One region of the Bacillus sp. GW823-FHT06A10 genome, then DNA from elsewhere that is predicted to be linked to it. Evidence: predicted binding sites of a transcription regulator. Region 1 holds the regulator's gene; the other holds the start of a gene.
What was found. The regulator LexA, encoded in region 1, represses DNA repair genes until DNA is damaged. The targets are predictions, from matches to a motif close to CGAACATATGTTCG.
Positions count from the first base shown of each region.

Region 2: addB (helicase-exonuclease AddAB subunit AddB) is a predicted target of LexA. The motif match lies at 1,637-1,650, and genes of this name have one in related genera.

Region 1 covers NZ_JBXAHT010000001.1:2,910,242-2,913,718, reverse strand. The annotation lists gene AC1Q8M_RS14700 (PadR family transcriptional regulator) at 1-190, shown strand, start outside; gene AC1Q8M_RS14695 (DUF1700 domain-containing protein) at 183-725, shown strand; gene AC1Q8M_RS14690 (DUF4097 family beta strand repeat-containing protein) at 726-1,529, shown strand; gene lexA (transcriptional repressor LexA) at 1,621-2,241, opposite strand; gene AC1Q8M_RS14680 (YneB family resolvase-like protein) at 2,383-3,039, shown strand; gene AC1Q8M_RS14675 (DUF896 domain-containing protein) at 3,085-3,324, shown strand; gene AC1Q8M_RS14670 (bifunctional metallophosphatase/5'-nucleotidase) at 3,365-3,477, opposite strand, start outside.
Region 2 covers NZ_JBXAHT010000001.1:379,741-383,217, reverse strand. The annotation lists gene addB (helicase-exonuclease AddAB subunit AddB) at 1-1,611, opposite strand, end outside; gene lepB (signal peptidase I) at 1,728-2,291, opposite strand; gene AC1Q8M_RS01990 (TVP38/TMEM64 family protein) at 2,348-2,941, opposite strand; gene AC1Q8M_RS01985 (competence protein ComK) at 3,316-3,477, opposite strand, start outside.

The sequences.
Region 1 (3,477 bases):
TTTATTACGTCGTTTGACGAAAGAAGGGTATTTTCAAACGTATTTAAAGGAATCTACGGAAGGGCCACCTCGTAAATATTATCAATTAACAGAGCGAGGGGAGACGCAATTTCATTTGTTAGTAACAGAATGGCGTGATTTTGCGAAAGGGGTACAAGAAATTATTGAAGGGGTGGAATGGGATGAGTAAAGAAGGGTTTCTTAAAGAATTATCAAGTTATCTTAGAAAGTTACCAGAGGAAGAGAGGCAAGATATTTTATTGGATTATGAAGAGCACTTTCAGTTTGGACTAGAAGAGGGGAAAACTGAATCAGAAATAATTCAGGGCCTTGGTTCTCCGAAAGTAATCGCAAAAGAGTTACTTGCGATGTATCGCTTCGATGAAATGAAAAAAAATCCATCGACTTCAAATGTGACAAGAGCTGTTATGGCAGCGATTGGACTTAGTTTGTTTAATTTTATTATTGTGTTAGGCCCGTTAGTCGCAATTGTTGCTTTTATATTTTCTTTTTGGATTGGTGGTATTGCTAGTGTAGTAACACCATTTTTCGTTATTGGAAAAGTATTTATGGGTACTTTTATATGGTTGGATCTTTTCGTTAGTATAACGTTTGTTGGAGTAGGTTTATTGTTATGTATTATCGCTTTTTATAGTACAAAGTGGTTTAAGAGATTGTGTGTACGATATGTAATATGGAACTTCAAAATGATAAAAGGAGAGTAAATGATGAAAAAACTATTTTTAATCGCTATCGCTTGTATCATTATTGGAGTAATAGGAATTTCCCAAACATATGAAAAAGCAGTACAAACTGCTGAAAAAGGCGATAAAGAAGATGTAATTAAAAACGAAACATTAAAAAATATAGAAGTTAAGTTAGATGCCGGAGATATTGTTATCCAAAAATCTCCTGATTCTTCTTTTTATGTAAAGCAATCAGGAGATGTACGTAAACAAGAGATTCGTATTGCAGAAGATGGTGACACATTAAAAATTATTGGGGAAAGAGAAAAAGGTGCTTCATTTGATTTTTCTTTTTATGATTTTAGGTTTCAAACGTCTAAATTGACTCTCCTTGTGCCTGAACGCTCTTATCAAGATGTAAAAGTAAATTCATCTGCTGGACAAATCGAAATGAGTGATGTGAAAAGTGATAGCGTAAGTGTTAGAACACTTGCTGGAGAAGTAGAGTTGAAACAAGTAACGGCTAAGAATGTGGAAGGATCGACAAAAGCTGGTGAGGTGAACTTTAAGAAGGTATTAGGGAAAGTGACCGCAAAAACAAAAAGTGGGGAAATAAATATTCGAGATCATGATTCCAAGTATAATCTAGAAGCAAGTTCAACTGAGGGAGACATAGATATTACTTTATCGGAAAAACCACAAGATGCGGTAATTACTGGGCAAAGTGCTGCCGGAGATGTAACAATTTTTAATGAAGAAAATAATAACGTAACAATTGGCAATGGTAGTAAAAAGATTAGCGGTAAAACGGCTGCGGGAGATGTGACGATTGAAACTCGTTAATAAGAAATAGAATGTATGGAAATCTATCAAAATACAAAAAAGAAGATAATTACCGTATATAAATAAGGTAATTATCTTCTTTTTATTATTTTTAATGTAAATCACGATATACGCCAATTACTTTCCCGATAACTGACACTTGTTTTAAAATGATAGGTTCTAATGAAGAGTTTTCTGGTTGTAGACGGAAATGGTCTTTTTCTTTATAGAAACGTTTAACAGTTGCTTCGTTATCTTCTGTTAAAGCGACTACAATTTCACCATTATATGCAGACTGTTGTTGGCGAACAACAACTAAATCTCCATCGAAAATACCAGCTTCAATCATACTATCTCCAGAAATACGTAACATGAACACTTGGTCTGCTCCAGCAACAATACTAGCTGGAAGTGGGAAATGTTCCTCTACGCTTTCAACCGCTGTAATTGGTAAACCGGCAGTAACTTTTCCGACAATTGGAACTTGAATAACAGATTGTGTTTCCGTATCCATTCGGTCTTCACCTAAAATTTCAATGGCACGTGGTTTTGTTGGATCGCGTCGAATGTATCCTTTTTCTTCTAATCGTGATAAATGTCCGTGCACTGTAGAACTAGAAGCGAGGCCGACTGCTTGACCAATTTCACGTACGGAAGGTGGATATCCTTTTTCTTGTACTTTTAGCTTAATAAAGTCGAGAATGTCTTGCTGGCGTTTCGTTAACTTTTCCATGTTTTCTAACACCTCGTTTTCTTTCATTTTTCTTATTAATAAGTATAACATGTGAAAAAACATTCTACAAACATAAGTTCGAACAAATGGCGGATTTATGTTACACTATAGGGAAATAATAGGGAGAAAGAGGGGTTCAAAATGAATGCAATTATTTATGCACGTGTGAGTACAACGAAAGAAGCGCAAGAAACATCATTATTACGTCAAAAAGATGAATTATTGCATTTAGCTGAGCGCTATCAAATGAATGTTACTAAGGTGATTGAAGAGCAGGCTAGTGGATATACAATTGAACGTGACGGTATATTAGAGGTGCTGGATACAATTCGAGACGAACAAATTGATGTGTTACTTATACAAGATGAAACGCGCCTTGGTAGAGGAAATGCGAAGATCGCATTAATGCATTGTTTACATAAAGAAGGCATAAAAGTATATACGCATACACATAATGGTGAATTACAATTGTCGGATTCTGATTCGATGGTATTAGATATTATTGGTATTGTTGAAGAATATCAAAGAAAGATTCATAATTTGAAAATTAAACGAGGTATGCAACGTGCAGTAGAAAAAGGTTATCGTCCAGAAAATAATTTAAAAAATCGTCATTTAAGTGTAGGAAGAGAGAAAAAAGAAGTGCCAATTGAGGAAATTGTACGTTTGCGAAAAAGTGAACTCACGTTTGAAGAAATTGCAGCAACATTACGTGGATTTGGTCATAATGTTTCAAAGGCGACTGTACATCGTAGATATGTAGAGTATACGAAGCAATTGCTTGATAAAGAAGAGTAACTATTGTATGATAATAATCAGTTTTGATTAGAAGGGGGATTCGAGATGATTAATCACGAACTCGTTGAACGCATTAACTTCTTAGCGAAAAAAGCAAAAGCTGAAGGTTTAACTGAAGAAGAGCAACGTGAGCGTCAATCGCTACGTGAACAATATTTAAAAGGATTTCGTCAAAATATGTTAAACGAACTTAAAGGAATTAAAGTTGTTAACGAAGAAGGTACAGATGTTACACCGACGAAATTAAAAGCTTTAAAAAAGCAAGATAATGCAAAATTAAATTAAAAGATGGGCGAAGCCCATCTTTTTTTATTTGTAAAAATCGTTATTTAATAACTTTCCAGTTGTTATTAACGGTTGCTTCTATCGTTTTATGTTCCAATATATAATTAGCGATAAGTTCAGACATATCTGTGGGTATATCTTTTACTACCGGTT
Region 2 (3,477 bases), 2.5 Mb from region 1:
ATCTGTCGCAAATAAGAAATCTCCACTTTCTTCTGCACGTATACGTAATTCTTCTAGTTTCTTCGGAACATCCAGTTCTTCTAAAAACAAGTAAACTGCTTCACACATTTGCATAACTGTTCCTGCACGCTTTAACCTTTTTTGCATGCGAATAACAGGTGTTCTTACAACGTCACGTAGCCTATTTATTTTCTCTTCCATTTCACGTTCACTGTCTGTAATCATCCCGTTCGTATCATCAAGAGAACGATAACGGCGATACATCCACGGATCCTCTGAAGTCCATCTCTTTCCTTGTACACCGTACGCTAAACAGTAGTTTTCAAACTCATCCATTTCTTCGCGCATCGTTTCTTTTCTTACGTCTAATGGATATAAAAGCTCTGTTTTCACGCAGCGGAACACCGCATCGTAACGCCAATTCCCGCTAATAATCTCTAAAGCAGAACGAATACATTCTACTAATGGATGATGTGACATCGGGCGTTTTTCATCGATGAAGTGCGGGATATTATAATCTGTAAATAAAGTCCGCATCACATCGTAATAACTTTCCCCGTTACGCAGAAGCACAGCAATATCTCGGTAACGATATTTTTCATCCGCAACAAGTTTACGAATTTCACGAGCAACACCTTCTACCTCCGCTCGTAAATTCGCAGCTGTACTAATCGTTACACTCGCTTCACCGTTAAATTTTTCATTCGGACGCGCTTCATAATGAGCTTCTAAATGCGCTAATGCTGGAGAATGAAAACGCGGCTGTTCCATAAGTGGAATTGTTTTTTCAATTTCTATTTTCTCTTCACGCGCTACTTGTTTTATTTTTTCATACGTTAACGTCGTTTCATAAAATAAATCGAGTTCATTTACTGGCTGTGCTAACGTTTTTTCATCTATCGTTAACGTGATCGTAACTTTCGCTCCGCAAATCATAAGCTGTCTTACAATCTCTAACTCTTGCGGGGAGAATGAATGAAATCCATCTATATAAATTTCCGCACCATTTACATATTCAGACTGCGGAAGCTTTTCCACTAGCAATTGCAGGTAGTCTTCTGAATCTAAGTATTTTCCAATTAAAGCACGTTCAAAATCATCGTATAGTAACTGTAAATCATACACTTTATTCGCTAGTAACTTTTGTTCGGCACTGCTACTATGCGCATCTAATTGTTGCCACATTTCATATACGTTAGATGGCGTTACATTGTAACGTTTAAACTCCGCGATCATACTGCCAAGATGTTCAAAGAAACCATTTTGCTCCGCTGCTTTTTGGAACACCGATAATCCATCTTTACGAGACTCTACAATTTTACGGAGTAACATATGTACACCAGCTTCATCAATATGAAGACGACTCGCTCCGCCAACTTCTTGCAGCACCTTCCACGCTAATCGTGAAAAACTAAAAACTTGTGCCCGAATAGAACCTCTTACATCCTCACTTCCAATTAACGCCTGCTGCGTCTGGAATGTCATCTGTTCTGGCACAAGATATAATATTGTTTTCCCTCTCGGGCGCTGTTTTAACTCTTCTTGCACTTCACGTAAACAAAGTGTACTTTTTCCACTTCCCGCTCTACCAATCACAAATCGAAGTGACATGTAACCCCACCTTTCACTTACATAACGAACGTTAGTTTGCTACTATAATTGTATTATAGTACACGAAAAAAGACAAACTGAGTTGTTTGTCTTTTCTATACTTCTACTTCATTATATCAACCTTTTGAAAAATTCGTTTGTACCTCTTGAATTGGCCAATATCGCAAATCAACTTTACCGACGACTGTATCAGCTTTTACAAAGCCAAAGTGTCTACTATCCCAGCTCCCGAGCCGGTTATCACCTACTACAAAAATAAACCCGGGTGGCACCAGCTTTTCTTTCGTTAACTCTTCTAATGTAAAGTCGCCTGTTAGTTGCCTTCCATTTATCTCTTTCTTATACTTCTCTAAATACGGCTCATCAATAAATTGTCCATTTATATATAACTTATCATGCTTATATTCAATATGATCTCCAGGTAAACCGATAATTCGCTTTACATAGTCCTCTTTTTTATTCGCATGAAACACCACAACATCAAATCTGTTCAAGTCCCCAACTTGATAACTCACCTTATTTACAACGAGCATATTGCCATCTTGCAATGTCGGCATCATTGACTTCCCCTCTACAACATACGTTGAAAAGAAAAACGTTCGAAAAAATACAGCTAATAATACACCAATTAAAATTGTTCGTATCCACTCTATGCCTTCTTTTTTCAAAGTTTTCTTCATCTGCTTCTCCCCTTATCCTTTAATACTGAAGCTTTCCTTTACAAAGAAGACTATTCTTAATGTAGTTCTAACTTTACTTCGATTTTCTTACCGACATACCATAAAATAAAAATACCAATCGCTACAATGACTGATTTCACCGGGTTATGAATAAATGACATTAAATCATGACCGATATACGTTAAAATAAAAATCATCACAAGTTTTCCGAATGCTAACGCTAGACCAAACTGTTTTACACTAATTCGGGATAAACCAGCGACAACATTTATGAGCGCTGACGGTGTAAACGGAAAACAAAATATAACAAAAATCGGTGCGAATCCTTTCCTTTCAATCCACCCCATTGCTTTTCGTACTCTCTCATGCTTATTTACAAACGAAAAGAAACGACTGCGACCAAAATGGCGGATGATGAAAAAGACAAGTAATGCACCCATTACTGATCCAAGCCATGAATAAAGAAAACCGAGCCAAAAGCCAAATGCAACAGCATTCGCCAGTACAAATACGATAAGCGGTAATGCTGGAATCAACGCCTCTATCATCGGTAAACCAATACCAAGAAGTGGTCCGAACGCTTTATAACTCTCAACAATATGATCCATATTTTCTGGTGAAAAATACTCTTTGATTGTCTGAAAATCCATTCTACACTTTACCCCTTTACTCTAAATACTATCCCTACTGTATCATCGCTTATATGAGAAAGGAAATGGTAGATACGACATATGGAGATGTATTTATTAAAGTTTCCATATCTTTCATAAGAATTCCTTCATTATTTAGCTATGATAATCTATCAATATTCGACAGGACATGTCGTTCGTTTTGTTATTTAGATGGTTTTCCGATTTTTTATCGGTAAATGAAATTACACTGTTGATTTTCTAAATATATCGCTTTATCTATACAGCCCGACCCCCACCTAACTTTTTTGCTTTCGCTGAATTTTGAGGTGGGGGTCTTACTGCCCACAAATAGCGGGATAAACAAAAAAAGAATGGGGATTCCCCCCATTCTTTCACACTTCGCCTTCCTTCACAAAATACACACTCTCATAAGCGGGTCTTAATGTTGATTCCTCTTTTTTATCAATCTCTTTAAAACAAGGGCTCCCTTGTTTTTTCCTACGATCTTCATATTCAGTACGTAATTTCGCTGTACGATTTTGTTGATTTTCAAA